4 regions of the Exiguobacterium sp. s80 genome follow, and region 1 is predicted to be linked to each of the others. Evidence: riboswitches for the same ligand, from Rfam matches in the RefSeq annotation. Region 1 holds a riboswitch; each other region holds the start of a gene.

Region 1 (8,000 bases):
GAATTTTGGATTAAGTGAACGAAAAATCAAACAAATGTCAGATACCTATGCCTTTCGCCGCGGAAAACGGTATGTGACGGCAAAAAAAGTGACCTTACGCAACTACACACCGGGTGATGTATTCGTCGAGGCGGAAGTTGCCGGTGAAACACGTTTTCATGTCCACGTCCACCTCCGGGAAACGGGTGTTGACGCCGGATGCAACTGTCCCTCACTCGCCATGGATGCCTCGTTTTGCGGGCATATCGTCGCGGTGCTGTTAGCCTTACAACAAATTCAAGCCTACGGGACGCCCGGACCGAATCGTCCGGCCATCACACCGTTTTCAGCGCAACCGACAATTGAAGATGCCTCAGCTGCAACCTATCTTGCGGCATTGACGCGCGAAAATAAAGCGCAGCTCCGGTTTGACGTCCGCGACGGCGGGGTTGCACTCGAAAGCCTGACGACACAACGCAGTTATCTCTTGTCCCTGCCCTACTTCGACCGTTTACTGAACGACCGCGACTGGTTACGGGAACGGGCGGACATCTGGATGAGTGCCGCTGTCCGGGGCCGACTCGTCAGCGGGTCCCCTCGCGTCAAACTGGCTCTCGACCGGATCAATACCCGGCTGGAAGTCGTCGTCACGTTTGATTACGACGGCAAAACCGTCAACCCGTTGACTCCGACACGCTGGATCGGGCGTGACTTATCGACGGAGCGGGCGGTGACGCGTTACTTGAAAGCGACAGGACTCCGCGCGGATCAAGCCCGTTATGTAGTAGAAGGAGAAAGTAATCACTACGTTGTCTTAAAAGGTTTACTTGACCCGATGGTTGCCCTCGGTCAACTCGAGTTATACGCGACGGCGAGTATCAAAACGGCATTGCTCCCCGGTCCATTCCATCCGAAAATTGAAGTCAATGTGACGAAGCGACTCGATTGGTTGACATTCAAGTTTTCGATGGACGGGATTTCAGAACAAGAACTGTCGGCGGTCCTTGCGTCACTCGTGACGCAAAAGACGTACCACCGTTTACGTTCAGGACAATTGCTGTCGCTTGAAGACCGTGCCTTCACGCAAATCAAACGACTGTTACAGGAAGTCGAAGCGACGGAACAGACGTTACTTGAAGCGGAATTGACCGTTCCTGCCGTGCCGAACTTGGCCCTGTTGACCCCGGCTGCCTTCTTGACGGTCCACAGTCAACTGAAGGAACGATTGCTCGAGATGAAAGCCGGAAAAACAGAGCGACTGGCGTTACCGGAACCGCTCGCGACACAACTTTTGCCGTATCAGCAAGACGGCGTCCGCTTCTTCAAGAGTCTTGCGGCACACGACTGTCATGGCATCTTAGCGGACGAGATGGGACTCGGCAAAACGATTCAAGCCATCGGTTATATCGAAACGCTCCCGAGTTCACGTGTCTTGATCGTCGCCCCGGCGTCACTCCTCTACAACTGGGCAGCAGAGCTGCACCGCTTTGCCCCGACACGCACCGTTCGTGTGCTCAGCGGGAGTCGTGCGTCGCGCTTACGACAGCTCGAAGACTTGCCGGACGACGTCATTCTCATCATCTCCTACCCGTCGCTCCGGCTCGACATCAAAAATCATCAAACGATCCATTACGATTGTATCTTTTTTGATGAAGCACAACATCTGAAGAATCCACGGTCGCAGACGACGGTCAGCTTAAAACAACTGTGGGCGACGCGGCGGTTTGCCTTGACGGGGACGCCGCTCGAAAACAAGACGCTTGATCTCTGGTCAATCTTTGACGTCGTCTTCCCGGCACTCTTGCCGGACCGGCAACGGTTTCTCGACTGGTCAGCACGGGACGTTCAACAATTCGTCGAACCGTTTTTGCTGCGCCGGACGAAAAAAGATGTTTTGCAACAGTTGCCGGCGAAACAAGTCGTCCATCAGTACACGGAACTGACGGCGGCACAGAAAAAACTCTATGCCGCCCACTTGGCAAAGTTACAGCTCGAGACGTTACAGCATCTCGATCAGTCAAAACCGGAAGAACGGATGAAGTTACTCGCCGGATTGACCCGGCTCCGGCAAATCTGTTGCGATCCCCGGTTGTTCGTCGAAAACTACCGTGGTCGGTCGGCGAAACGGGACCGGTTGCTCGCCTTGATTCAAGAAAAACGGGCAGCAGGCAAACGGATCTTAATTTTTTCACAGTTTACAAAAATGCTCGATTTGATTCGGGACGACCTGCATGAGTTGCACCTCCCTCATTTCGAACTGCGCGGGGATACACCGATTGCGGAGCGTCTCGAACGCTGCGACCGTTTTAATGCAGGCGAAGTCGATCTGTTTTTGATTTCACTGAAGGCGGGCGGCACCGGACTGAACCTGGCGACGGCGGATACTGTCATCTTATATGACAGTTGGTGGAATCCGGCTGTCGAACAGCAAGCGGCTGACCGGGCACACCGGATGGGACAAACACAGACGGTCGAAGTCATTAAATTAATCACGAAAGGCACGATCGAAGAAAAAATCATCGAGCTGCAGGAACGGAAAGCGACACTCGTGACGGACATACTTGAACAACCGGCGTCACTTGCGTTATCGGTCGATGAGATGGTTCAATTGCTTGAATAAGAGGAAAGGCACCGATTTCTTAATAGGATGTAAACCGTTGCTGCTCTAGGGAGAACAGGTTTCTGGCTATCGTTTTTTCGCCGGTTGATGTTTAGCTTTTAATGTTACGGGGGTATAACTATCATAGCACCGCATCAGCGAGTTGCTTTTACAACCACATGTTTCTCAATATCAGCGTAATGACCTGGGAGAGAAATGCTAACCACTCACTTCGATCTTCATTTTTATGAAATCAATTTGAAATAGCATTCGATGCACCGTCTTGATCCGGAACGATTCGTTCCACTCCTTTCTTCATTACCTTTTGAGGGCTATACCAAATTCAAGGGGGAAATGAACATGTCAGTAACATTAAAAGTAGAAGAACGCGAAGTACGCCCACGCTCACTTAGAAAGCAATTACGTCATGAAGGAAAAGCTCTTGGTGTTGTGTATGGTTACAAAGTGGAAAGTACACCGATTGCCTTTGACGAAAAAGCATTGATCAAAGTCGTTCGCGAACATGGTGAGAATGCACTTGTTGCACTTCAAATCGGTGGTAAAAAAGTCAACACACTGATCAATAAACTCGATATGGATATCTTCACACCAACAATCAAGCACGTTGAATTCATCGCTGTTAAAATGGATGAAGAAACAGAAGTCGAAACAGATATCGTCCTCGTCGGCGAAGCGGCTGGTGCAAAACTTGGTGGATATCTTTCACAAACACTCTTTAAAGTAACAGTTGCAGCTACACCAGATAAATTACCGGAACGCGTCGAAGTCGATGTGACAAATCTTAACCTCGGTGATTCTCTATCGGTTTCGGATTTACCGGAAGAAAAAGAATACCGTATCGTTACGGAAGGTGACATTCAAGTCGTTGCCGTCGTCGAATCGACACTTGAAGCGGATCTCGAAGAAGCAGATGCTGAAGAATCAGCTGAAGCGACAGAAGAGGTTTCTACTGAAGAACACACGGAAGAAAAAGAATAATTTTTCTTACCCTCCCCTCGCGGAGGGTTTTTTTATCTGTATTGACAACTGTCAGTAGAGTCGGTACAGTAAATAGCGTACACATTATATGCACATCCACTAGGGGAGCCCATTGGCTGAGACGATTCACTTCGGACCCTTTGAACCTGATCTAGTTCATACTAGCGTAGGAAAGTGGAGCGGTAATTCGTTCAATTTTTCTGCATGTTTGCAGATTCAGCGACCGCTCTCTTTCATAGAGGGCGGTCTTTTTGTTTGTCTGGTGGTTGTGCCAAAGGGAGATAGGAACATGAACAGTTGGAAAATGAAAGAAATCATTGTCATGATGATGTTGTCGGTTGCTTGCGGGGTACTCTACTTAGGGTGGTCGACATTGTGGTTACCGATTTCCGCGATCTTCGGACCGGTCGGATCGAACTGGATGTTCGGGATTTGGGTCATCGCGAGTCCGCTTGTCGCCTACATCATTCAAAAGCCCGGGGCAGCACTGATTGCAGAAGTCGTCGCCGCGGCTGTCGAATTATTCACGGGGAGTCACTTCGGATTATCGGCCTTATTGATTGGTTTCGCTCAAGGAATCGGTGCCGAAATCGCTTTTGCCCTCTTCGGATACCGGAAGTTCAACACAATGACGTTAGTTCTATCCGGAATGTTCGCCGCAATCGGTAGTATGGTCTATAGTCTTGTCGTCAATGGTTTCGCCTACTATACGACGACGACACTTCTGTTGACGTTTTCCCTTCAACTCGTCAGCGGTGCATTGCTCGGTGGATTACTTGCGAAAGTCATCGTCGATGCGCTCGTCAAGACAGGGACGTTGAACGGTTATGCGATCGGGCGTAAGCGGCGGAAGCCGGATGCAGCATGATTCATTGTAACGACTTGTCTGTCCGCTATCCGGGGCAACATGACAACGTCCTGCACAAGGTGACGGTGACGCTACACGAAGGGGAAACGACGTTGCTCGTCGGACCGAGCGGCAGTGGGAAAACGACGTTTTTACATGTTCTCGCCGGTTTATTACCTGACGCGATTGAAGCCGATGTCAGCGGCCACTGCAAAACGAATGGGACGGTCGGAATCCTTTTTCAAAATCCGGACGACCAGTTCTGCATGCAGACCGTCGGAGCGGAAGTTGCCTTTAGTCTTGAAAATCGCTCAGTCGACCGCAGTCAGATGGATGACCGGGTTGACGCCGTACTGGCACATGTCGGCCTTGATGTGCCGCTGACGACACCGATTATGCAACTGTCAGGAGGGATGAAACAACGACTCGCCCTCGCCTGCGTCCTAGCCCTTGAGCCGGATATTCTATTGCTTGACGAACCGACGGCGCAACTCGATCCGGCAGGACATCGGGTTTTGATGCAGCTGATTGAGGAACTCCATCACGACCGGACGTTGACGCTCGTTCTGATTGAACATCAGCTTGACCGCTGTGTGACGTTCAGTGACCGGGTGCTCGTCTTCGATCACGGCGGAACGATTTTACGTGATGGTCCGCCGCTTGATGTCTTCGGTCAGCATCGCGCTGAACTCGAACGACGCGGCATTGCAACACCGCTCCTCTACCCGTATGAACTGGAAACCGTGCCCCCCGCTTCTTCCCAGGCGGGGCGGTTACGAAAAACGAATAACATCCGTCCTCCGGTTCGGCACGACACGACGTTCGCGCTGACGCGCACCGCGATTAGCCGGCGTAAGCAAGTGATTGTCGATAACCTGTCGCTTGCAACACACGCCGGAGAATGGATCATGGTCGTCGGATCGAACGGTGCCGGGAAAAGCACGTTGCTCGAAACACTGGCGAAATTGATTCCGGCGCAAGGCGGTACGGTCCGCTTGTTCGAAAAAGAACTGCGGACATGGAAAAGTCGGAGCTATTACCGACACGTCGGATTCGTCTTTCAACAGCCAGAGCTCCAATTTCTCAAGCAGACGGTCGAAGACGAGCTCGTAATCAGCATGGATGCACCGACGCCGGAGCGGATTGAAACGGCGTTGCAATCCTACCGGTTAACCCATGTCGCCCGTCAGTCGCCCCTCGCCCTGAGCATGGGTCAAAAGCGACGGCTCAGCGTCGCAACGATGTTGTTAGAACCAAAAGACGTCCTGTTACTCGATGAACCGACGTTCGGTCAAGATGCCGAGACGACAAGTCAACTCATCGAGATGTTCGAGCAGGCGCGATTAAACGGGACGACGCTGATCATGGTGACGCATGACATGGAGCTGGTCCACCAGTATGCCGACCGGGTCCTCGTCCTTGGTGACGGGCGACTTCAGTTCGACGGCACACCGGACACTTTGTTTAAAGACGAGACGTTACTCGAGCATAACCAACTCTCTCGTCCGTTATCGTATTTGTATCAGCAACTCGAGGAGGTGAAACGTCGTGCAGGAAAACGACTCCCCGCTCGCACGTATTAATCCGGCACTCAAGCTCGGTGCCCTCCTGTACGTGATGGTGCTCTTGATTGCGGCACCGACGTTACGCGAAACGATAGCCTTACTTTTACTCGCTGCGGTCGGATTGGGCTGCTCCGGTTGGTCACTGTTGACGCTCGCCAAACGGGTCTCCCCCTACCTCGTCTTGTTCTTGCTGACATTTTGGATGATGGCAGCCTTCGGAAAAGGCAGTACGGAAGTTTGGTCATTCGGTTGGTTTCGCGTCACGGAAGAAAGTATCGGTCACGCCTGGTTGATCGCACTGCGGATGCTCGCCTTCGTCTTCCTCAGTTTGACGTTCATCGCGACGACCGACCAAACCCGGTTCGTCATGAGCCTGATTCATCAGTGCCGCCTTCCAGACCGTCTCGCATACGGCTTTTTAGCAGGGATTCGTTTTATTCCGATCTTCCAGCAGGAAATAAGAACAATCCGTCAAGCACGGCGTGTCCGCCAACAGCACTCGATTTGGCCATGGCAGACGTTTTTCGCCATCAGTTTACCGCTTTTTACGAACAGTATCATCCGTTCGGAACAAATCGCGATTGCGATGGAAGCGCGTCGGTTTCAGGCCGAGCGGACGTATTATGTCCGTCCGGTCGTGACGCGTCACGATCAAGTGTTTTTTGCTCTCGTTTGTCTCGTGGCGAGCTCGCTTCGGATTGTCCTATGACATTCATTAGATTAACGCAGACGGATTCAGGGAATCATAGTTTCGGAAGCAGTTAATTTAAAGAAGTAGGTGAAGGTTTGAAACGAATCGTATTAGTCGGGGCAGGTCATGCCCATTTAGAATGTATCAAGGAAGGAACGCATCCGGATGTTGAATGGATCGTCATCAACCCGTCCCGTTATCAGTATTATTCAGGAATGTTCTCCGGTCTTGCGGACGGCACGTATCGACTCGAGGAGACCCGGGTCGATGTCAAAGCACTCTGTTCTCTTCACGGAAAGACATTGATGGAGGACCGTGTCACGCGAATCGATCCGCAAACGAAACAAGTTTTCTGTCAGTCAGGCGAAATCATTTCTTACGACGTCGTATCGTGTAACATCGGTTCGAATGACTGGAATGTCTCAGATGCGACGTCACGCGTCACGATCAAGCCGAATTATCAAATCGATCAGGCGCTCCGTCAGTTTAAAGAGGCATCGTCGCCCGTCATCGTCGGGAGCGGTGCTGCTGCAATCGAGATGGCCGCCTCATTCCAATCGGACGGTTGTTCGGTCACACTCGTCCATGATGAACCGCTCCTCGCAGGACACCCGGCAGAAGCAAGCATCCTTGACCGGTTGGATACGCTGGGCGTGACACGCATCGTCGACCGGTTCCTCTCTCTTGATGAGCAAACCGTCCGGCTCCAGTCGGGTCAATCATTCAAAGCGGATGCCGTCCTGTTTTTAGGTGGCGCGTCAGCACTGGATCTGTTCAAGGCATCCGGCCTCTATTGTGACGACCGCGGATTTTTGCTCGTCCACGAGACGTTCCAGTCGCTAGAGGACCCTTCTCTGTTTGCCGTCGGCGACTGTGCGACGCTCGCCGCATATCCGAACACACCGAAGAACGGTGTAACCGCCGTCCGGCAAGCACCGGTCTTGCATGAGAACCTTCTTCGTTTCATCAATCAGGAACGTTTGCGGACGTTCCGGCCGCAAGCGCGTTACTTGACGATTCTTTCGATGGGACATCAGCAAGGGACCTTGCTTTACGGACGACACTATCAGACGAATCATTTGAGCTGGCGTTTGAAACAATGGATCGATCGCCGGTTCATCAAAAGTTATACAACATAAGAACTCGAATTTCGAATGAACTGGGTGTTCGGTTCAAGGCGGAACGTGCACTAAGGTGTCTGCATGTGGAACCTCCTAAAACAGAGAGGTATTCATTCCTCAATCTAGACACAAAAACAGCCATCACATACTTGCGATGGCTGTTTCAGACTGTAGACAACGTGCTATCAGGAAATCAAGC
Region 2 (8,000 bases), on a different contig from region 1:
TCCTCGGAAAGTTCTTTTATGCCCGCTTTCATAACTGGCCGCTCCCGCGTATTTTTTTAATGCAGGATTTAGTGATCTATATCTTAGTTTGGCTAGTCTTCGACTTAAAACATGTTATGTATGCATTAATTATGAGCTTCGTTCGCGCCAAGGCGTTGCAAACGGTCTATAGTTTTTACTCTGCTTCTAAACAATGTATTATCATTTGTGAAAAAGCAGATGAAATCAACGACGTCATCACAAAAGAACTTGGTCGTGGTGTCACGATTCTCGATGCGCGCGGTGGCTATTCCAACCGGACAAAGAAGATGGTTTATGTCGTCGTACAGAATAATGAAATCGTTCGTCTTCAGGAAATTGTTTCTTCTGTCGAACCTAATGCCTTCGTCACCTTCTCTGAGATTCATACCGTCTTCGGAAATTACAAAGAACATTCCTACTCTTTTTAAATGAACCGCACACGATGAAACGACACCCCCCTGTCATGAGGTGGGTTGTTTTTTGTAAACGAAGGCTGACCCATCATATACGTCTACGTTTGGTATCGCTTCAGGTTTCATCTCAAAATATAAAACGATTGGATCCCCGTAACCAAAAGATGTTCCCCTAAAAAATAGATAACTCTTCACTTTTTGGGAATTAGTGGTTAAGCTAATGACATTACCAGTTAGCTTACGAAGGAATGATTGCATGAATAAACTTTGGCGCTACCGCATCTCTCTCATTCTTTTAGTCAGTTTGTTCGCTTCGATTCCTCTCATCTATGCCTTGACAGGTTATCGTACCATTTCAAAAATGACAGAAGAGATGCACGCCCATAACATCCCGATGATTAAACAGGTCGACCAACTCGTCGAATACAATCGGGATCGGGCAAATGCCGTTCGCGGCCTATTGCTCTATGAAGACGACCGCTACATTGAACAATACTACTTCTGCACGACCAAAATTCATGATTTACGCCGTGTGCTCAATGCTTCGAACGAAACACCTGTACCGATTAAAGATTTATTGGTCCGTAACAATGCATGGGAAAAAGAAATCGAAACCGTTTTCAGCCTTTATGAAACAAACGGTTCACAGGCAGCTACCGCTTTAGCGAAACAATCGACGCAGACCACGCAGACCATTCTTGAAGATCTTGCTCAAGTTAAAGATCAATTGTATACCGAATTAGATCAAGAACTCGAAAATACGGCGCTCGTGACAGCATCCTATAAACGGATGTGCTTTAGTCTATCCATTTTAGCCTTTCTACTCATCAGTGTGACCATCACGTTCTTCCATCGAATCAAATAATCTGTTGTTTCATACGATTAGCTTCGTGAAAAAGCTAAAAAACGCACCGCAGTTCTTTATCGGACTGCGGTGCGTTTTTTATATTTTTCTCAAGAAGAAGCCTTTCCTTCATTCACATGCTCCATTGCCAAATGAACTAACGACGAGACATGATGGTCATCAAGTGAATAATAGACAACTTTTCCTTCTTTACGATATTTGACGAGACCTTGTTTCAATAACGTTCTTAAGTGATGCGAAGCCGTCGCAATCGAACAATCAACTGATGCCGATACGTCACAAACACAAAGTTCTCGCTCGACCGTCAATGCATAAGCGATTCGTAGACGCGTTGCGTCCGATAACACTTTAAACAATTTCCCAATCTCAAGCGTCGGGATTTTCTCAACGGCATGACCAATTTCAGTCGCACGTTTTTTATCGATCGCAATCGTCTCACAGCGTGGTGCCTCCACTGTCTTCACCTCTCCTCCAAACTATTGCACCATCCTAAAACAACAAATGCAAGTAAGATGACTACGATGATTCGCGAGGTGAAGATTCATTTCCGATGTTTTTTTTGGATTGTACGAAAAACTGCCCATCCCCCTAATCGATTCCCGATATCCCAAACGATTCGATTAGTATCGACAGCCCGTACACCGATATCGATGATACTTGTATTTCGCAATCGCTCCTTATATCGATTCGATAGGAAGCGTGGTAACGGTACTTGTAACATCACTCGATAAAATAAATCGAGGTGTGTATGGCCCCAGATTTCCGTAGCGATGGATGCCGTTTTAATCAACAGCGGCCGTTTATATCGTTGTTGGTGTTTGTTTTTTAACAAAACCGCCAATTCAAATGCATAACGATTCGGATAGGGAAACAATTTCCAACCTAAATGATACTTTCCACGGTTGTCGATTCGAATGATTTGTGGTTCGATTCGATACCGAATCCAGCCTCCCCGAAAGCGAATGACTTGCCATTTCACGTACATCACCTCTTCAGTGATTATACCCGGTCTGATACTATTTGACGCGCAGTCTGAACCGCCTCTTTGAACTCTCGTGCCGCACGTTCAATATCTGGTGCTGCGAATAAGGCAGAGACGACGGCATATCCTTCAAGCATCTCGAATAAGTCGGGCACCACATGATGTGTGATTCCACCAATCCCGACGAGAGGAAGGGAAACAGCCCGGCGAATCGCTTGGAGTGTTTCGTTTGTCATCTGACTCGCATCGTCTTTTGTCGCCGTTGGATAGAGCGACCCTACGCCAAGATAAGTTGCCCCGTCTTGCTCTGCTTCGATTGCCTGTTCAACGGTTGAAACAGAAACCCCAATCGTGGCTTCCGGTAACAGCTTACGTGCTTCCTTCAAAGGGATGTCCTCTTGCCCGATATGCAGACCTGCACCGACGATTTGTGCGATATCAATCCGGTCATTGATGATGAGTGGGACGCCGTAACGAGACATCATTTTCTTCAAGTCACTCGCTTGTTCGAGAAATTCTTTCCCTTGCGCCTGTTTTTCACGAAGCTGGACCATCGTCGCGCCACCTTTTATTGCTGCTTCGACCGCATCAATCAAGGCAACGTCCGGGTGAAAGCGCCGATCTGTTACCGCATAAACCGTGTAATCATTCTCCACTGGTCAATACCCCTTTCAAACTTTCTTCTGTAGTTAAGCTGATTGCGTTGAACAACCCCATCCGGAAATCACCAAGTCCCGCTGCTTCATCTGCGACTTCACCCGCTTTTCCCATTAAATACGTCCCATAGGTCGCTGCTTCGAATGCATCATACCCTGCTCCAAGTAGGGTTCCGATGAGCGATGCCGTCATGCAACCTGTCCCTGTAATGTGTCCGAGTCGTGGCGTTCCTACGGTTAGTTTTACTTGTCGCTTGCCGTCTGTAATGAAATCAACCGGTCCCGTTACGACGAGAGTCGTCCCGAGCCGTCCAGCAAACTCATGGACGACTTGAAAATCTAATGTCTCTCCGGAAGCGACATCGACTCCTTTTGAACGTCCGACTTGACCGATGAGCGTCTTGATTTCAGAGACGTTCCCCTTAATGACCGTAAAATGAATTGCTTCGAGTAACTCTTTCGTGAATTGTGTCCGAAGTGTCGTCGCCCCCATTCCGACTGGATCTAAAATAATCGGTTTCTTCAATCGGTTAGCCGTTTGACCTGCCAACAATTGCGACGCTCGTGAAGCTGCGTTCAATGTCCCGATATTGATAACGACAGCATCTGCATGTCCAACCATTTCCTCGACTTCTAGGATATCTTCCGCCATGACAGGTGAACCCCCGAGCGCAAGGGTCATATTGGCACACTCATTAATCGTGACCGCATTCGTTAAATGATGAATTAATGGTTTTTTATCATGAATGGTTGTAAGCATCCGTTTCCCTCCAAATGTCATAAAAGTGATGTGTCGGTCCGATTCCGTTCCCTAAGGCAAATCCATGCCGGATTGCTTCAGTTACGTACCGTTTAGCATAAATCACGCTATCCTTCAGGGAATCTCCCAGCGCAAGACGTGCCGCAATCGCGGAAGACAATGTACATCCAGTACCATGTGTATGCTGGCGTTTTAATCGTGCCTCCTGAAACAGATGATGCATCCCTTCCGTGTATAAAATATCCGAGGCATCCGTACTTTCAAGATGACCGCCTTTTAACAGGATAGCGATGTCTCGTTTTTGTGCGAATTCCGTCGTCGCCAGCTTCATTTCATCAATTGTCGAAATCGCTTGCCCTAACATGCGTTCCATTTCCGGAATATTCGGGGTCGTCAAGGTTGCAAGCGGCATCAAATGCTCCATTAATGCTTGTTCAGCATATTTCCTTAACAGCGCATGCCCCCCTTTTGCGACCATCACGGGGTCTAAGACGACTGGTCCCTGATAATGTTTCAAACATTTGGCAATGACTTGAATCGTTTTTTCATTCGAGACCATCCCAATTTTAACGGCATCTACACGAATATCGCTAAAAATCGAGTTCAACTGGGCTTCGACAAGCGTTGGTGATACATCTTCAACTGCTTGTACGCCTAACGTATTTTGCGCTGTGATAGCAGTAATTACACTCATACCGTAAACCCCAAGAGCAGAAAAAGTTTTTAAGTCGGCTTGAATTCCAGCTCCACCACTAGAGTCTGATCCAGCAATCGTCAGTACATGTTTCATCGATAGACCTCACTTTCTATGAGAGCACAAGGAGAAAGCGGAACGAAAAAAAGCGCCGTCCGCTGTAAAAAAGCAGACGACGCCATGAAAAACCAACGAGTGTGGTCACTTATTCATGTCTTCAATCTCAACTTTCCTACGCTGGTATTATCCAGATCAGGTGATAGGGTCGAAAACAGAATGGTTTTCCTCTCAGCCAGATTCCTCCAGCTCCCCTAGTTGCTCATGATTTAAATTTCTCTTTCACTGTAGCATAGCGCCATAAAAAAAACGAGCCGAAGCTCGTTTTTATAAGTATGCTAATGGATTAACTGTGTTAGCTGGTCCTGTCGCACTGTATTGGTAACCACCAATATGCAATTCAAAATGAAGATGTGCGCCCGTCGAGTTTCCCGTATTTCCGAGCGTACCGATTTGTTGCCCTTGCGAGACCGTTTGTCCAGCATGAACTGATAATGAATTCATATGCGCGTAAACTGTTGTATACACTTTCCCATTCAAGAAATGTGAAATCATCACGTGATTTCCGTACGGTCCACCGCTTCCTGCTGTGATGACCGTTCCTGAAGCTGCTGCGACGATTGATGATCCGACTGACCCTCTAAAGTCGACACCATTATGGAAAGTATACCCATTCGCACCACTCGCTGGTCCGAATCCTTGTGAAACACTTCCTGACGCAGGGCGAACGAACTGCGCCGAACCACTCGGAACACTAGCGACTGGCGTAGCACTTACGACCTTCTTAGACGTCCCGGCGTTATTTTTTTCCGCCGCCTCCGCCGCCTTTTCCGCTGCCGCTTTTTCAGCTGCTGCCTTTTCCGCTGCTGCTTTAGCTGCTGCCTTTGCTGCTGCCTTTGCTGCCGCAATCGCACGTTCTTGCGCTTCTAATGTCGCTTGAAGTTCTTTCGCATTCAGAAGTTTTGTCGTAAATTTTGTTTTACCTTGACGTAATTTTTTTAAGGTTGCACTACGTGCTTTCATTTGCTGGTTGAGTTCCTTTTTTTGAACCAAAAGGGCTTCTTTTTCTTTCACTCGCTCTTCCTTTTTATCCACAAGCGTCGCTTTAGCATCAGCTAATTTTTTTTGCGTTTCAAGGTAAGCAGAAATCATCTTGTCATCTTGTTCAGCAATTTTTTTCCCTGCCATCACACGACTAAAGAGATCGCCAAGATCTTTCGAACCAAAAATGACTTCTTCCCATTTAATCGAATTCCCATCATTTTCTTGAAGCACACGAAGGCGGTCTCCTAACAGCTCTTCCTGGCGTTTTAACATTTCTTCATAATGGATAATGTCTGCCTCAAGCTCTTCAATTCGTTCATTCAACTGACGAATCTGTTTATTTTTTTCTGAGACACGAAAAATATTTTCATTGATTGCTGCATCAATCGCATTGATTTGACGTTGCTCTTTTGAAATTTTAGATTCTTGTTTTTTGATTGATTTTTCTAGTTTACGTTGTTCAGCTGCATTATCTGCTTTCTTTTCTTTGATTGTAGCCGCTTGAGTGATTGGGGTGTTCGTCAATAATAACGTCCCTAATAGTACGGTAGAAAATAACTTTTTTAGCATATGTGAGTTCCTCGCTTATGTATGAATTCGATTTTTGAAGTCCTGTTCCGTAGTGAAACTATCTGAAATTGATTATAGCACCGTAATAGTTTCAGAAAAATTTCATTTACATTTCAAATGAAAACGTTATTTTGTAATATAACAACTAATTATTCAAACTGTATAAAAAAGAACCTCTACAATGTAGAGGTTCTTTTACGATTTTATAACATTGACATAGGATTAACACTATTTGCAGGGCCTGTTCCGCTGTAGATATACCCACCGACATGAATTTCGAAGTGTAGGTGTGGTCCAGTCGAGTTACCCGTGCTACCAAGTGCACCGATTTGTTGTCCCTGGCTGACACGTTGTCCTGCACGCGCATTCAATGAACTCATGTGCGCGTAAACCGTCGTATACGTTTTTCCGTTCAATTGGTGAGCAATCATGATGTGATTTCCGTAAGGACCACTACTAGAAGCCGTAATGACAGTTCCTGTTGCTGCTGCGACAATTGGTGTTCCAACCGGTGCACCAAAGTCGATTCCATTATGGAATCCATACCCATTTTCACCACTTGCTGAGCCGTATCCTTGTGTAGTCGCACCACTTGTCGGATGAATGAACAATGCTGAAGATGCAGCTGGAGCCGGAGCTGGATTCGGTGCTACTGGTGCTGGTTTTGGTGTTACAGGCGCTGGTGTCGGCGTTGATTGTTTTGTTGAATTCGTTGTTGCTTTTTGACGCGCTGCTTGTTTTGCAGCTTGCTCGGCTGCCGCTTTTTCTGCTGCAGCTTGCTCAACTGCTGCCTTTTCTGCCGCTGCCTGATCGGCTGCTGCTTGTGCTGCTTGAGCTTCAGCACGGGCTTTTGCTTCTCGTGCTTCTTGTGCTTTGCGCTCTTTTTCAATCCGTGCTTCACGTTCACGTGCCGCTTTTTCTGCCGCGATTGCTTTTTCTTGCGCAATCAAGATTTGTTGAACTTCTTTCGCGTCCATCAACTGTGTCTCAAATTTCTTTTTTTGCTTCTTAAGTTCTTTAATGCGTTTGTTTCGTTCACTGATTTGTTGTTCGAGCTCTGCCTGTTGACGCTTTAATTCTTTTTTCTCTGTCACAAGCTTTGCTTTTTTATCTTTAAGTTCTGCTTGGGCATTCGCTAATTTCTTTTGCGTGTTCTGGTAATCCGTAATCATCTTATCATCTTGTTGTGAGATGGATTTCCCCGCTAGCACACGGCTGACGAGATCTCCGACATCTTTCGAACCAAAGATGACTTCTTCCCATTTAATCGAATTACCATCATTTTCTTGCATGACACGTAAACGATCGCCGAGCAATTCTTCTTGACGTTTCAGCTTGGCTTTATATTTTTCGATTTGCTTACCGAGTTCAACGATTTCAGCTTCTGTCGCCTTGATTTGACGATCTTTTGCTTCGACGGCAAACATTTTTTCATTCAATGCTTCGTCTAAACGATTCACTTCTTGTTGTGTCTTCGAAATTTTCTCACCTTCGTGATTCACAGAAGACTCAAGCTTTTTTTGTGTATTTTGGTTTTCTTGTTGCTTTTGTTCGTTTTTAGCTTTTTGTTCACTTAAATCATCTGCTGATGCAAAATAAGGAGTTGATGAAAGGACAAGTGCGGAAACGATGAGCGACGTAAACGTTTTTTTCATGTAGTATTCCCTCTTTTTCTCTATAATTTTATTGTAGTCAAAAGTATGCTTTATTTAAATTTCATTTTAATGTTTAAATTTTATAAGAACGTTTTTGATTATAGCATTCATTTTGCCTCTATTATATTTCAGTGAGATTTCATTTTGTATAAGTTTATTGGTTAATTATGTAATACGATGAAGCTCCTTTAGTGAAAATACCTGCGCGTTGCACCTTGAGGGAAGTTTTGGCACACTAGTGGTGTAAGGGAGGAATTATAGTGAAACTTGATCATACTGGAAT
Region 3 (8,000 bases), 300 kb from region 1:
AGAAGCTGACACGTCATTCAAATGATTTTAACAAATGGCAGGGGGCTGACGGCTCAAGTACATATTTCCGACTAGAAAACGGAGTAATCTACACGGGGTTAAATACAGGGACCGGCATCTTCAACGTCCAAGTGATTGATCCATTGTCGGGAAAAGTAATTTATGAAGGCAATATCAAAGATCGATTAAAGCGACAAGACATAATATTAAATGAACTCGTTGTAAAATAATTGTGATTAAGGCTGAAAACTTGTTGCATAGAGTTCGAAAAATAAGTAAAAACGCGCGGCTGACTCTGCATTGAAGTCAGCCGCGCGTTTTTTGTCATTGGTACGATTTAATGAGGATGTCCTGTTTCGTATAATAACTCCATGTCAGGTCCTGGGCTTCGACCTTCTTCGTCGTCACGGCGACAAACGTGTTTTTGCCCGTATAGATCCCGACGAAGTTCGGTGTCTTTGCTTTTTTCGCCTGGACGAACAACAAGTCACCCGGCATCGCTTTTTTAAGTGTGACGGTTTTCAACGGCATGGCAGCCTGTTTTGCAACCGTCCGCTCCAGTGTCAAGCCGCTTTTTTGATAGACGTATTGCGTGAAGCCTGAAGCATCAAATCCTTTTGTCGTCGTGCCGCCTTCTTTATACGGCGTCCCAATCAGTGACGTGGCAAGTTTTGCGATCGCAAGTTTCTTTTTCGCGAGTGCTTTTTCGGACAACGGTTTTTTCGTCTCGACTTGTGTTGGTGTTGCGGCAGACGCAACGACCGGACTGACGGAAGCCGTTACGAGTAAGGCCGTTAATGTGATGGCATAATACGGTTTCATGAGAAAAACTCCTTTAATTAAGTTAGGGTGAACAGCTAACTTCAGCGTACCATGTAAATTTACAAATAAAGCAACAAGTTGGCAACGATTTCCTAACAGTCTTGTAAGGTTCGGGCTGAGAGGACGGCTTTTTGACGATAGAAAGAACAAAAAAAGATTCCCTTCACATTGCATCCGAGAAAACAAGTGAAGTGAGAATCCTTTAGTTTCAGTTCGTTTTATGATGCGCGTCGGTCGAGTCGGAAGCTGACCGCAGTCAACAGTGCAGCGACCAAGGCGACGAGTCCGCCGACGAGCGCCGTGTTCATCATCGGTCCGCTCGCATAAACGAGTCCACCGAGCGCGGAGCCGAAGGCGATCCCGACGTTACTTGCGACCGGCATCAAGGACGCAGCGAGTCCTTTTGCTTCCGGGTTGAACTTTTCCGCCAAGTCAATCAGATAGATTTGTGTCGATGTCGTCAATAAAATCGACATCAGTGACATCAAAGCGATATTGATCAGTCCGAGCGTGACGGATGACGTCGTGACATATAAGGCCGCCAAGACGAACGCTTGCACGACGAACACAAACCGTAACCGACCGATCGGATTATGACTGGCGATTTTCCCGGCCAGAATGTTACTGAAAATCGAGACGACGCCGTACGCGAGGAGGATTGGACTGATCCAGGCCCGCGGCAGCTCGAGTTCAAGTTCGAGAATCGGCACGAGGTACGTGTAGACGACATAGGTCGCACCAAATCCGAACGACGGGATGAAGAAGGCAATCATGATACGTGGGTTCGCGAGCAGGCACAGTTGATCCTTAACGGAACTTGACGCCGTCGCCTGTTGCCGCGGGACGACTTTGAAAACGGCGAAAAAAGCAATCAGTCCGAGGGCTGTCGTCAGCCAAAACGTCGCTTCAAAACCGGCATGTTGCCCGATGAACGTGCCGATCGGGACGCCGAAGACGTTCGCGAGCGTGAAGCCGCCGAAGATGAACGACACAGCGACACCGCGTTTCGCGACCGGGACACTGTCACTCGCGACGACCATCGCAAGCGAAATCAAGACACCGGTCAGGACGGCCGTGACGATCCGTGTTGCGAGCAGTAGCGAGTAGGTGTCGGCGATGCTGCTGCAAAAGTTCAAGACGACCCAAACAAAGATCAGGCTGAGCATCAATTTGCGACGTTCGAAGCGTCCCGTGATCGACATCGTGAACGGTGTCCCGATCGCGAAGGCAATCGCAAAGGCGGAGACGAGTGTGCCGGCTTTCGCAATCGTAATTCCGAGGGCCGAAGCGATTTCTGATAAAATCCCGACAATGACGAATTCGCTTGTGCCTAAGACGAACGTCAGTAAGGAGAGGGTGGCGATTAAAAGCCAGTCCGTTTTACTTAAACGGGTAGTAGATGACATATCAATTCCTCAATTCTAGCGCTAAGCAGCGCGAAACTATCGTTTTTCAGAATAGCATGATTCGTGTGTCAGGTGAACGGGAATCGGATGGAAACGGAAAAGAAGAATTATTTTGAATAGCATGTCAATTTTCTTCAGGTGAGACTACGCTATAATGAAGGAGAGCGAAGCGAACCGAACTAAAAATCGAAAGGTAGTGAGAAAAATGCAAGCGACGATTACATGGAATCACAAGATGGGCTTTAGTGGAGTGACGGAGTCCGGACACCAACTGGCAATGGATGCAGCACCTGAAAATAACGGGGAGAACGGAGCACCACGACCAACTGAATTGTTGTTACACGCCGTCGCCGGCTGTACGGGAATGGACATCGTCTCCATTTTAGAAAAAATGCGTTTACCGTTAACCTCGTTTGAGATGGACATTGAGGGAGAACGGGCGACGGAACACCCGCGCCGCTTTACGACGATTTCGATTCATTATCGTCTCGAAGGCGACTTACCGGATGATAAAGTCCGCCGGGCCGTGTCGTTATCAAAAGATAAATACTGTTCTGTCTCGAAATCACTGAATGCTGAAATTGAAGTCTATTATTCAATCAATGGCGTCCGAAACGAGGAACCGCTTTGAAACCGATTTACCTGCTTTTAACGGCTTGCTTTTTGACGGCATGCGCGAGTGAACCAGCAACAGAACCGAAGACGAAACCGGAACCGAAGACGAGTCAGCAACAGCCGGTCGCTGACGAACCGACGGCTGCCGACCAGGCGGAGCAAGACATCAAACGTCAGCTCGCCAAACTCTCGACTGCTGAAAAGGTCGATCAATTGCTGTATATCGGGATCAGTGGGACGACGTTATCGGACGCGGACCGAAGTCTGTTAAACGATCACGCGATAGGCGGTGTCCTGTTACTCGGAGGCAATATCACGTCAGACGCCCAGCTGAAAACCTTGACGGCAGCAATCAAGGACGCACAAGACGACGAGGCGCTCGCGTTCCTCGGCTTCGATGAAGAAGGAGGACGTGTCAGTCGTGTCCCGGATCAAACGTTTCATTTACCTCCGAGTCTGACGCTCGGTCAGAAAAACGATCCGGCATTGATGCAAAAGACCGGACAGGCGCTTGGTGCGATGTCACGGTTTTATGGATTTAATATGGATTTCGCCCCGGTTCTTGATGTCAACAGTAACCCGGCGAACCCGATCATCGGTGACCGGGCACTCAGTGCTGAGCCGGATGACGTCGCCCGGCTCGGTGTCCCGTTAATGCAGGGAATCAAGTCGGAAGACGTCGTGCCGGTCGTCAAACATTTTCCCGGACACGGCGATACGACCGTCGATTCGCATGTCGGCTTACCGACCGTGACGAAGACGAAAGCGCAACTCGAGCAACTGGAACTCGTCCCGTTCAAAGCGGCAATCGATGCCGGAGCGGAAATGGTGATGGTCGCACACATTTTATTCCCGGCGCTCGACCCAGACAATCCGTCGTCGTTATCAGAGCCGGTCATGCAACAACTGTTGCGTGAAGAGTTGAAGTTCGATGGCGTCATCGTGACGGACGACCTCGTAATGGGTGCGATCACGAAACAATATGGTCTCGCCCAAGCTTCGCGTCTCGCCCTCGAACGTGGTGCCGACATGGCGATGTTCTCGCAAGCCGGTGCTTACACGGATGTTCATGCGGCAATTATGCAGGGGATCAAGGACAAGTCACTATCACGGGCTGACCTCGACGCGAAAGTGACACGTGTCTTACGTCTGAAACAAACGTATGATTTAGCAGACACGAAGCTGATTCCAACGCGTGAACAATTGACGGAACAGGTCAAAACGGTCACGGATTGGCTGAACTGACAAGTCAGACTAGAAATCAAGCGAGCGGTCATGGTAGACTACGAATGAACCAACCAACACTAAATAGTTCTACACTAGGGGAGTCTCGCAGCAGACTGAGACGGAAATATCCGGACCCTTTGAACCTGATCTAGTTCGTACTAGCGGAGGGAAGTGGCTTCTGATTATCATCCTGTCTCAGGTCTTACCTGGACATTTTTCGGACCACTCCATCATGTTCATGGGGTGGTCCTTTTTGTGTAGCAAGGAGGAGAAGGTATGCGTCCGAAGTTACATATTGTGACGACCGGGACAAAAGAGCTGACACATCTACTAGAAGTCTTGCCGGCTGTTGTGCCTTATGCCGACATGATTCATATCCGAGAACCGGGTTGGTCGGCGGACCGACTCGTCCAATTGATCGAGGCGCTAGTATGCGCCGGTGTTCCACGTGAAAAACTAATCGTCCATGACCGGCTCGATGTCGCCCTCGTGACGAAGGCAAGTGTCCAGTTGACATCACGCAGTATTCCCGTCGCTGTCGTGCGGCGTCAATTCAGCGAGCTACAGATCGGCCGATCAATCCACTCCTTGACGGAAGCGCTTGAGACGGGCAGCGACTTCGTCATGTATGGTCATGTCTTTGCGACGGCGTCAAAACAGGACGTCGCCCCGCGCGGACTAGCGGCACTCGCGCAAATCGTCACGTTTTCAAAAGTCCCCGTCATCGCGATTGGCGGGATTCAGCCGGAGAAGGTCGCGGGTGTCCTTGCGACCGGCGTTGCTGGCATCGCTGTGATGTCAGGGATTCTCGGTCAGGCAAACCCGGTCGAAGCAGTCCGGTCGTATCGCGAGGTGCTTGATCAATGAAAGCAACAGAGACGTTAATCGTCGGCGCAGGCGTAATCGGTTTGACACTCGCCTACGAATTGCTCAAACGAGGACAACCGGTACGCGTGCTTGAGCAAAATCGTTCCAGTGAAGGAGCGACGCGGGCAGCAGCCGGCATGCTTGCGACGGATCATGAACTGATTCCTGCCTTACATCAACTGGCAGCAACGAGTCGACAGCTTTATCCCGACCTCGTCCGTGAGCTGTTTAATGAGACCGGCATTGATAGTGGCTATAAAGAAAACCCGTTTCGACTGATCCGTGCAGACGGGGACATCCGGTTCGCTTCAGTCGGTCAAATCGATCCCGTCCAGTTGACGCGTTCGCTCCGTCAGGCGATTAAAGCCCGCGGAGGTGTGATTGAAGAACAGACAATGGTCACGGGACTGCTCCGGGCAGGGGCGACCGTCGTCGGCGTTGCGACAAGTAACGGTAAGCGCGAAGCCGGGAACGTCGTGGTCGCAAGCGGTCGGGGATCAGAAGCGTTACTCGCGACGAGTGGTGTCGAGATCGCGACGGTACCGGTCAAAGGCGAATGCCTCGCCGTCCGGCTTCCGGGGCATGTCTTGACCGAGACGTTGTTTAGCGACGACGTGTACCTCGTCCCGAAGTTTGACGGACGGATCATCATCGGGGCGACGGAACGGATCGGTGACGAGACGACAGGGGTCAGCGTCAGCGGGATTGAACATCTCCTGCAGGCGGCGGTGCGACTGTTCCCGGCAATCAGAGAAGCGGAAATCGTGGACATCTGGTCCGGGATTCGTCCACAAACAGCGGACGGATTGCCTTATCTCGGGCAGGTCCCGGGAGTCGGGCACCTATTCGTCGCGACCGGGCATCATCGGCACGGGATATTACTCGCCCCGATCACGGCGTCCGTCCTGGCAGACGAGGTAACTGGAATCACGCCGAAATATGAGCTTCGTCCGTTTTCATTACATGAATCGAGGAGGAACACGAATGCAACTCACCATTAATGGTCAACCGTATACGCTTGACGGATCGATTTCGACAATCGACGGATTGATTCATCATCTCAATTTGACGGAAAAAATGGTCATCATCGAACAGAATCGACAGATTGTCGAGCGGACAGCATACCAAAACACACCCATTCAAACAGGCGATTCTTTTGAAATCGTTCACTTCGTAGGAGGCGGTTAATCATGTTAACGATTGGTCAAACGACATTTCAGTCGCGGTTATTACTCGGAACGGGCAAATACCCCGACGTGACGACACAGCAGCAAGCAGTCGAGGCATCAGGAGCAGACATCCTGACCTTTTCCGTTCGCCGGATGGATATCTTTGAAGCGAGTCAACCGAACTTTTTAGAGGCGCTTGATTTGAGTCAGTATCATTTATTACCGAACACGGCGGGGGCGAAGACAGCGGAAGAAGCGGTTCGGCTGGCAAAACTTGCCCGCGCGTCCGGACTGTGCGACATGGTCAAAGTTGAAGTCATCGGCTGTGATAAAACGCTGTTACCGGACCCAATCGAAACGTTGCGGGCATCGGAAGAATTATTAAAAGAAGGATTCACCGTCTTACCGTATACGTCAGACGATCTGTTGTTGGCACGAAGACTGGAAGAACTCGGGTGTCACGCCATCATGCCTGCCGCGTCCCCAATCGGATCCGGACAAGGAATCCTTAATCCACTGGCCTTAAGCTTCATCATCGAACAGATGACGGTCCCGGTCATCGTCGACGCAGGAATCGGTTCACCGACCGATGTCGCCTACGCAATGGAACTCGGCGCAGACGCCGTCTTACTTAATTCGGCCGTCGCCCATGCGAAAGACCCGGTCAAGATGGCGCGAGCGATGAAGCTTGCCGTCGAAGCGGGACGACTTGGCTTTGAAGCGGGACGGATCGAAAAGAAACGGTACGCGACGGCGAGCAGTCCCGAGACAGGGATGAGTCGATGACGGATCGTTATTCACGGCAAACCCGGTTTCGGCCGATCGGTCAGGCGGGACAAGATGAGCTGACAAAAAAACATGTCCTCCTCATCGGCATGGGCGCACTCGGAACGGCAAGTGCCGAACAACTCGTCCGGGCCGGAATCGGCAAGCTGACGATCGTCGACCGCGATTACGTCGAGTGGAGTAATCTCCAGCGGCAGCACCTTTACACGGAGGACGATGCCGCGCAGCATGTCCCGAAAGCAATCGCAGCGGAGCGCCGCTTAAATGCCATCAATCAGGAAGTCGAGATTATAGCCCATGTCACCGATGTCACGCGTTACGAATTACCGCAATTGATCTCAGGTGTCGATTTGATTCTTGACGCAACCGATCACTTCGATATCCGGATGCTGATCAATGATGTGGCGGCGCAACACAAAATTCCGTGGATTTACGGCGGGTGCGTCGGGAGTTACGGCATGACCTATACGGTCCTCCCGAACGAGACCCCGTGCTTGCATTGTTTGCTCGAACATTTACCGCGCGGGCAAGCGACGTGCGAAACGGCGGGGGTGATTGGTCCGGCGATTCAACTCGTCGCCGCGTATCAAGTCGCGGAAGCCTTGAAGCTCCTCGTCGGTGCGACGGACGCGCTACGGCAGGAATTGCTCGCGTTCGACGTCTGGACGAATGAACAGAGCCGCATCAATGTCGCGTCTTTGAAGAAGGCATCATGCCCGTCCTGCGGCGAGAACCGGACCTATCCGTATTTGACGCACATGCCGGTGCAGTTTACAACATTGTGTGGACGTGACGCCATCCAGGTCCGTGGAGATGAGGCGCGTGACTTAGAACGTCTTGAACAGAATCTGAGCCCGGTCGTCAGTATCGTCGCGAAAAATCCGTACTTGCTCAGTTTTAAGACGGAGACGCATCGATTCGTCGCCTTTCGTGACGGACGCGTCCTGATTCACGAGGAACAGGAACTCGTCCGTGCAAAACAGCTCTATCACGCCTTTTTTGGTTAAAAAGTCACAAAAAAATCAAACTAACATTCAAAATATATGTTTTAGATGTTTTGAAAAGAGGTAAATAAGACTTCAAGACACAAAATGGCGTTTTAGGTAGA
Region 4 (8,000 bases), 330 kb from region 1:
TAATTGTCGCAGCATTTGAAAACGCTTACAATAAGTTGGCAGTTACTTTATTGCTCAAGGGGGAATTCATCATGCAGTTAAAAAGAGCCATGACAAGCCGACATCTATTTATGATTTCGCTTGGTGGTATTATCGGGACGGGGTTATTTCTCGGTTCAGGGTTGACGATTTCGCAAGCAGGACCACTCGGGGCGGTCCTCAGTTACATCGTCGGCGGGACGATCATGTACTTAACGATGCTCTGTCTAGGAGAGATGGCTGTCCACATGCCTGTGTCCGGTTCATTCCAAACGTATACGACACGTTTTATCGGTCCAGGCATCGGTTTTGCCGTCGGTTGGATTTATTGGCTCGGATGGGCCGTAACCGTCGCTCTTGAAATCACAGCTGCCGGTAGTCTGATGGATCGCTGGTTTCCACAGGTTCCCGTCGTCATCTGGTGCGCCTTATTTACCGTCATCTTATTCGGATTGAACGCCATCTCTGCGAAAGCATTCGGGGAAGCAGAATTTTGGTTTTCAAGTCTTAAAGTACTCGCCATCCTGTTCTTCATCGGACTCGGGGGAGCCGCATGGTTCGGATGGATTGATATGGCGGCTGAACGACCAGCTACGTTGTTCGCGAACTTCACGGCGAACGGCTGGTTTCCGAACGGGGCTCTCGGCGTCTTGACGACGATGATTGCCGTCAACTTCGCTTTCCAAGGAACAGAATTGATTGGTGTCGCTGCCGGGGAATCGAGTGAGCCAGAAAAATCGATTCCGAAAGCGATTCGTAATACGGTTTGGCGGACGTTTATTTTCTTCGTCCTCTCGATTACAATTATCGGAGCTTTAATTCCGTATGAGTCAGCGAGCGGCATCAGCAGTCCCTTCATCATGGTCTTTGACGCAATCGGCATCCCATATGCTGCAGATTTGATGAACATCGTCGTTTTGACGGCACTCTTATCCGTCGGAAACTCTGGACTGTATGCTGCGACACGCATGCTCTGGTCGATGTCGCAAGAAGGCATGATTTCAAAGAAACTCGCCATCGTCAATCAGCGGGGTGTGCCGATGCGCGCCTTAACGTTCACGATGCTGTTCGCGATGTTATCCTTATTGACGGCATTCTTCGCAGAAGATACCGTCTTCATCTGGCTATTATCCATCGCCGGTCTCGGAGCACAAGTCGGTTGGATCTCGATTTCCGCTTCGCAAATCGCTTTCCGACGCCAATTCATCAAGGCAGGACACACGCTTGACGAACTGAAGTTCAAAACACCGTTCTTCCCAGTCTTACCCATCCTCTCATTCTCACTCAATCTGCTCGTCTTAATCAGTTTAGGTTTTCAAGCCGATCAACGCGTCGCCTTATATCTCGGCGTCCCTTTCTTCCTACTGACATGGGCGAGTTACCATCTCTTCGTCAAAGGGAAACATATCGCTGCCAAAAGCGAACAACAGGCAGCCAGTTCGACACTTCACGACAATCGGTAACTTGTTATCGGACCCTGGATACACCGGGTTAATCTCAAACAGGCGGCTAACTAAATAAGCTGCTAAAAAATCAAAGCGCCGATGATTCCGTTTCACATACGGAGTCATCGGCGTTTGCCATACCTATCTTTTTGTTCATGACGTCATGACGTGTACTTGAAGAACGCATGTCCCGATCGCTTCAGCGGGATATGATGGAGTCGCGTCTATCACGTTTTTATTTTTCGTGCGTGCGCAGGACGAGAACTTCCCCTTCGACGACCGTCACTTGCGCAACACCAACCCACTCATTGCTGACCGTCAGCGAACCACCGACCGGAACAGGATGCTCCGTCAAAGGGTATTTGACGCCGCGTAACGTCAAGTTCGACGGGACAAGGGGAATGAATGACAGGTAATGATACCCTTCAGACGCGAGTTCGTACTGACCGGTTTTCCAGTACCGGACATCCTCACGTTTCGTCACGAGTCGTGCTGTCGGGAATTGTTTTAACAAATAGACGTTCTGTAGCGTCATGTCGAGCCGACCACCCGTCGCACCAAAGATGAGTAGTTCAGCACCTGCAGCCTGTTCGGTAGCGTAACGTAACGCTAGTTCTAAGTCCGTTTCATCTTTTTCTGCCGGATGAAGCAATCCACCATCCGGAACGTATCCGAGCGAATCAAAGTCACCAATTGCCACATCAAAATCAAGTCCTTGCTCCACTAATGTCGCAATCCCGCCGTCAACACCGATAATCATCGTCTTGTCTTTCACGAATGGTGCGAGCGTCGGGACGTCTTCTGCCGGTCCTGCCGCAACGATTAAAACTCTCATCTTTAAATACCGCGAGCGGAGTAACGTAAAAGACGTGGTGCTGTCGTAAGCAAAATACCTGCAACGACCCCACATAAAACATACGACGGAGCCATATACGTCGCGTTATAAATGAACGAGTATGGAACGACAGGTCCTTTGGCATACTCTGCAAAAAAGACGATTCCACTGATGACATGACAGATGTAACGTAGACCTGCACCTAACAAGGTCGCAAACAAGACAATCGTCATGAGACGCTTTTTTTGACCTTCTGTTGCTGCTTTTTTGACTTGGCCTGCAAACACTCCACTCAAACCGACGACACCATATGCAAGCGTATAGTCAAGCAGCGGTTGGACGACCGTCAAGACTTGCGGAGCGAACATCAATTGAATCGTTCCGACGAGCGCACCCGTGATGACACCACCAACGACGCCGTGACGAAAGGCCATGACGAAAATCGGTAACATCGCTAAGCTGATGGATCCGCCTTGTGGCATTTTGAACGGAATCAATAAATCAAATACAACACCGAGACTCGCGAAAATCGCAATCTCCATTAACATTTGTAATCGTTTCATACTGTGTTCCTCCTAAAAATAAAATAATGATGACAACAAAAAGGCAGTACGACGGACGCCGTACTGCCTGCGTGCGCCACATCCCTACGTCCGTCTGAACGGAACAGGTTCGAAGGGTTAAAGTCTACTCACTTCTCTCAGCCGCTTGACGCGACACCCCTTGCGGTCAAAATTTAATTGTCTTGGCTCTATTATACGTGAGCCGCGTTTCGAATACTAGTGATGGCTTCTGCATAGTCTGGTGCATTGTAGATTGCAGAACCTGCGACAAGGACGTTTGCCCCATTGTCGATACACAGTTTTGCCGTTTCCGCGTTGACACCACCATCGATTTCAATTTCGAACGTCAAACCGCGCTCTGCTTTGATCATCGCTAATTGCTTCAGCTTCGTCATGACGCTCGGCAAGAAAGCTTGTCCGCCAAATCCTGGATTGACCGTCATCAACAAGACCATGTCGACTTCTTCTAGGACATGTTCAATCGTCGACAGTGACGTGTGTGGATTCAGCACGACGCCGGCCTTTGCTCCAGCCCCTTTAATTTGTTGCAAGACACGATGGACATGATTCGTCGCTTCGACATGGAAGGTGACGATATCCGCTCCTGCCGCTACAAACGCTTCGACGAAGTTTTCTGGTCGATCGATCATTAAATGAACGTCAAGGACCATGTCCGTCTTTTGACGAAGACTACTGAGGACGGGTAGACCAAATGAAATGTTCGGGACGAACTGGCCGTCCATGACGTCGAAATGGATGTAATCTGCTCCTGCCGCCTCGACAGCTTTAACGTCTCGTTCTAGGTTGGCGAAATCTGCTGATAAAATAGATGGTGCGATTTTAATCATTTCAATACCTCCGCGCTCGATTCTTGATTTCCTCTACAAACATACCATAATTCGTATAGCGTGAGGACATGATTTCTTCTGCCTCAACTGATTTTTTGACAGCACAGCCTGGTTCGTTTAAATGCAGGCAACCACGGTATTTGCACGTATCTTGCCGTGCGACGAATTCCGGAAAACACCAACGTAATTCTTCGATTTCCATCTCGTGTGGAAAATCGAGGTTCGAAAACCCAGGCGTATCAGCAATCAAACCCTCTGCAAGCGGAATTAACGTCACATGACGCGTCGTATGTCGTCCGCGTCCGAGCGATTTCGAGATGTGGCTCGTTTCGAGATCGAGCGTCGCATCGAGCGCATTCAACAATGAACTTTTTCCGACTCCCGACTGTCCCGCGAGCACACTTGTTTTTTCCTTGAGTAGCGGGCGGACTTCCTCTACCCCTTCTAGCGTCTCACTCGACGTCTCAATCACCTGATAACCGATTTGTCGGTAACCGGCAATCGCCGTCCGGACTTCTGCTTCTGCTGTTCCTTGCAACAAATCCATCTTCGTCAAGATAATGATAGGTTGAATCTCTTTTGCTTCGATTAAGACTAAAAACCGATCGAGCAAATGGGCTGAAAAGTCCGGTTCTGCTGCTGAGACGACAAGCAACGCTTGATCGATGTTTGCGACCGGTGGACGAACCAGGAAATTTTGCCGTTCCTTCACTTCTAAAATGTATCCAGTTTCGCTTTCGATATGCAATACGACCTCATCTCCTACAACAGGACTGATACCACGTTTTCGGAAGTTTCCCCGAGCGCGCGATCGCACCTCGCCCTGCGTCGTCATGACATCATAAAACCCACCTTGTAGACGAATGATCGTCCCGTCCCGATTTTCTTCGATACGATTTTCTGCCATCCCATGCCCTCCTTCAATTTGCGGTTCGTAGCACACTCATTGTTCTGCTTTCGCTTGTTTATAGGTAATCGTTTTCGAGCGATACACTACATCATCTTTATAAATCGTGATTTTTCCTTCTTCGCCCGGATCAATCGTCACCGGAACATCAAATGTTTCGTCACTGTCAATCGACTCTTCAATCACCGTACGTTTCCCTTTAGCATCATCCGTCTCGATTCGAATGACTTGCCGCGGCGGATCTTCATCCCCTTCACCTACAGCATCGTAGGCTACTTTTTCCGGGAAGGTCGCCGTCACGGTTTGTTCTTCCTCCCCTTTTGAAATAAAGACCGTCACGGAATCGTTCGGCTCGACTTTGACACCCGCTTGCGGAAATTGACGAATGACTTGGTCCAGTTCGACTTCACTCGAAAATTCTTGTTCGAATGTACCATCGAGACCTGTCGCGTCCAAGTACGCTTTTGCTTCAGCACTCGACATGTTCGTCAAATCCTTCAATTCAAATGCTGACGAACCTTCGGATACCGTGATTGTAATCGTCTGTTCTTTTGCAATCACTTCTGTTCCGGCTGAAATCGATTGCCGGATGACATTGCCTTGTTTGATGTCTTCCGACTCTTCTTTTTCGACATCTACTTTTGAGAACCCAGCATCCTTCAAGATCGAGGTCGCTTTTTTCTCTGTTTCGTCCGTTACATCCGGCACTTCGACCGGATCACTGCCCGTCGAGACAACAAGATTGACCGTCGAACCTTTTTTGACGGTCACTTTTGCCCGCGGTGCTTGACTGATGACAAGTCCTTCATCAATCGTATCACTTGATCGCTCAGTCGATTCGACGATAAAACCGAGTTTCTCAAGTTGTTTTTCGGCCTCGTCCGCATCTTCTTTTGCGACATCCGGCACAACGACCGTCGGATCCGGCCACATCGCGAACGTTGTCGCGGCACCTCCGAGTAGGAGGAGGAATACGAGCACAATCCACCATCGCTTTTTTTTCTTTTGCTTCGGTACAACTGTCGCGACCGTAGCTTCTTCTTCCTTGACCGGAGTCCCGGACGGAGCCGAGACTGGACTCAACACCATCGTTTGCTCCATCGGATCTTCCCCGCGAACCCCTTCATCTGCTCGTTCAACAGATAAGGCCGTCACCATATCTTCCCGAAATTCAGCAACGGATTGTTGCCGATCGTGCGGGGCCTTCGCTAGTGCCTGCATGATACAGTTTTCTAGCGCTTGCGGCACGGCAGGATTCAAGAGGGATGGCCGCCGCGCTGTATCTTGCAAGTGTTTTAATGCCACGGCAACGGGTGAATCTCCTTCGAACGGGACGTGTCCTGTCACGAGTTCATAAAGGACAGCACCGAGCGAATAAATATCCGATTTTTCATCGGCAAATTTTCCTTTTGCCTGCTCAGGTGAGAAGTAATGCACTGAACCAAGAACGGACATCGTATGTGTCAATGTCGCGTTCGACATCGCGACGGCAATACCGAAGTCCGTCACCTTGACCGTACCATCCTCTCGGACGAGCATATTTTGTGGTTTTATATCTCTGTGGATGATGCGATGGGCATGGGCATGATCAATCGCGTCACAAATCTGACTGATGATTTCAACCGCTTTATTGATTGCGAGCGGTCGTCCTTCACAGTAGGTTTTCAACGTCATCCCATCGATGAACTCCATCACGATATAGTAAATCGAATCCTCTTCACCGACATCATAGACGGCAACGATATTCGGATGGTTCAAACTTGTCGCAGCATGAGCTTCGCGCTCAAAGCGCCGAATGAATTGTTCATCATGCGAAAATTCAGTCCGTAAAATTTTGATTGCGACATTCCGTTTTAAGATTTCATCATAAGCTTGATAGACATTCGCCATCCCGCCATTTCCAACTAGCCGTTCTATGCGGTAGCGGTCATTTAATCGATCTCCGTATCGCATATTCAGCCCCTCTTTCTTTCTTTGAAACGGATGGCAGCAACGGTGATGTTGTCTGCTCCACCCCGCTCATTCGCCTCAAAAACTAATCGTTCAACGATTTGCTCGAGTGGCGCATCTTCTTGTAGCAGCTGTTGTATTACTTCATAAGGGACTTCATCCGTTAATCCGTCACTACAGACGAGGACAATTTCATAATCTGGTGCATCCCGGACTTGGACGTCGACGTCGACGAGTTCGTTCGAGCCAATCGAGCGCGTGATGACGTTTCGACGTGGATGATTTTCGACTTCTTCTTCCGACAGTTCACCTAATTGCTTAAGCATATTGACATAAGAATGATCATCTGTCAGTTGCTTCAGTTGACCTTCTTCAATCGCATAGACTCGACTATCCCCGACATGACCGATAACGAGGAGTTCGTCCGACCAACAGACACACGCCATCGTCGTTCCGACGACGGCCAAGTTTTCTGTCTTGGAGTACTGTAAGATTTTAGAATTGGCTTCCTGCACTTGCTGTTCAATCCAAGAAGATAATTCAGCTGGTCGGCTTGGCATGTCCGCATAGGCATCAGCAAATACTTGATGCACAATCGCGCTTGCCTTCTCACCTGCCGCGTGACCACCCATTCCGTCAGCGACGACGGCAAGCCCTTGTTTTTCATCACCAACGAGTAACACCGTATCCTCGTTTTGCAATCGCACTTTTCCCGTCGTCGTCAGATAAGCTAACTCCATGACCGTCCTCCTCTTCTATCTCACCTACTGTTGATGCATTTAAGAAAATTCAGCGTGCGTGTCATCCTTGCTTTTTAAAGGCTGCGATGTAAAATCCGTCGGTCCCAAGCGTCGTCGGAAGCAACTTGAGCTCCGCCCGTTCTGAAATCAACGGCTGCACGCTTTCTGGCATTCGCCCTTTGAACGACTCATCAAAAACAAACCCTTGGCTTAAGATAAATTCCGTTTGTTGTTCATTTTCGACTGGATCAATCGTACACGTCGAATAGACGAATGTCCCTCCGCGCTTGACGAGTGGAAGAACTGCCTCGATGATTTGTCGCTGAATGACAGGTAACTGTGTTAAATTTCCTGGTTGCTTTGTCCATTTAATGTCGGGTTTCCGGCGGATGACACCGAGTCCAGAGCACGGTGCATCAACGAGAATCCGGTCAAACGATTCTGCATCGAACCGGTCGCCGACTTTTCGTGCGTCGAGGGCTTCTGCTTCTACCGTATCGAGTTCAAGACGTTCTGCCTGTTTTTTTAGTAATTTAATTTTATGTGTGTGTAAATCAAGTGCCGTCAACGAACCTGTCGTCAAGCCTTCCGCAATATGCATCGCTTTCCCACCCGGTGCTGCACAACTGTCGAGCACATGGTCAGACGGTTCTGCTCCGACGGCCCGCGCAACGAGCATCGAACTCTCATCTTG

What was found. A riboswitch is a leader RNA that binds a small molecule or an ion and turns the genes downstream of it on or off. The one in region 1 is predicted to bind thiamine pyrophosphate.
Region 2: another riboswitch for thiamine pyrophosphate. It lies ahead of thiD (bifunctional hydroxymethylpyrimidine kinase/phosphomethylpyrimidine kinase); the one in region 1 lies ahead of KNP94_RS04475 (ECF transporter S component).
Region 3: another riboswitch for thiamine pyrophosphate. It lies ahead of KNP94_RS02715 (thiamine phosphate synthase); the one in region 1 lies ahead of KNP94_RS04475 (ECF transporter S component).
Region 4: another riboswitch for thiamine pyrophosphate. It lies ahead of thiT (energy-coupled thiamine transporter ThiT); the one in region 1 lies ahead of KNP94_RS04475 (ECF transporter S component).

Annotation. Positions count from the first base shown of each region.
Region 1 is NZ_JACSMP010000001.1:828,495-836,494, reverse strand. It holds gene KNP94_RS04485 (DEAD/DEAH box helicase) at 1-2,599, shown strand, start outside; gene KNP94_RS04480 (50S ribosomal protein L25/general stress protein Ctc) at 2,939-3,577, shown strand; TPP riboswitch at 3,669-3,767, shown strand; gene KNP94_RS04475 (ECF transporter S component) at 3,867-4,445, shown strand; gene KNP94_RS04470 (ABC transporter ATP-binding protein) at 4,442-6,007, shown strand; gene KNP94_RS04465 (energy-coupling factor transporter transmembrane component T family protein) at 5,973-6,698, shown strand; gene KNP94_RS04460 (NAD(P)/FAD-dependent oxidoreductase) at 6,776-7,819, shown strand.
Region 2 is NZ_JACSMP010000005.1:114,698-122,697, forward strand. It holds gene KNP94_RS10800 (YitT family protein) at 1-449, shown strand, start outside; gene KNP94_RS10805 (CHASE3 domain-containing protein) at 691-1,299, shown strand; gene KNP94_RS10810 (ArsR/SmtB family transcription factor) at 1,389-1,754, opposite strand; gene KNP94_RS10815 (hypothetical protein) at 1,841-2,284, opposite strand; gene thiE (thiamine phosphate synthase) at 2,299-2,937, opposite strand; gene thiM (hydroxyethylthiazole kinase) at 2,927-3,697, opposite strand; gene thiD (bifunctional hydroxymethylpyrimidine kinase/phosphomethylpyrimidine kinase) at 3,678-4,487, opposite strand; TPP riboswitch at 4,604-4,714, opposite strand; gene KNP94_RS10835 (murein hydrolase activator EnvC family protein) at 4,776-6,062, opposite strand; gene KNP94_RS10840 (murein hydrolase activator EnvC family protein) at 6,266-7,717, opposite strand; gene KNP94_RS10845 (VOC family protein) at 7,978-8,000, shown strand, end outside.
Region 3 is NZ_JACSMP010000001.1:530,510-538,509, forward strand. It holds gene KNP94_RS02690 (hypothetical protein) at 1-230, shown strand, start outside; gene KNP94_RS02695 (C40 family peptidase) at 325-822, opposite strand; gene KNP94_RS02700 (MFS transporter) at 1,041-2,228, opposite strand; gene KNP94_RS02705 (OsmC family protein) at 2,434-2,859, shown strand; gene nagZ (beta-N-acetylhexosaminidase) at 2,856-4,088, shown strand; TPP riboswitch at 4,155-4,257, shown strand; gene KNP94_RS02715 (thiamine phosphate synthase) at 4,347-4,937, shown strand; gene KNP94_RS02720 (NAD(P)/FAD-dependent oxidoreductase) at 4,934-5,938, shown strand; gene thiS (sulfur carrier protein ThiS) at 5,922-6,125, shown strand; gene KNP94_RS02730 (thiazole synthase) at 6,128-6,892, shown strand; gene KNP94_RS02735 (ThiF family adenylyltransferase) at 6,889-7,899, shown strand.
Region 4 is NZ_JACSMP010000001.1:1,158,465-1,166,464, forward strand. It holds gene KNP94_RS06150 (amino acid permease) at 72-1,481, shown strand; gene KNP94_RS06155 (thiamine diphosphokinase) at 1,699-2,298, opposite strand; gene thiT (energy-coupled thiamine transporter ThiT) at 2,301-2,861, opposite strand; TPP riboswitch at 2,926-3,032, opposite strand; gene rpe (ribulose-phosphate 3-epimerase) at 3,053-3,709, opposite strand; gene rsgA (ribosome small subunit-dependent GTPase A) at 3,711-4,616, opposite strand; gene pknB (Stk1 family PASTA domain-containing Ser/Thr kinase) at 4,653-6,569, opposite strand; gene KNP94_RS06180 (Stp1/IreP family PP2C-type Ser/Thr phosphatase) at 6,572-7,306, opposite strand; gene rsmB (16S rRNA (cytosine(967)-C(5))-methyltransferase RsmB) at 7,368-8,000, opposite strand, start outside.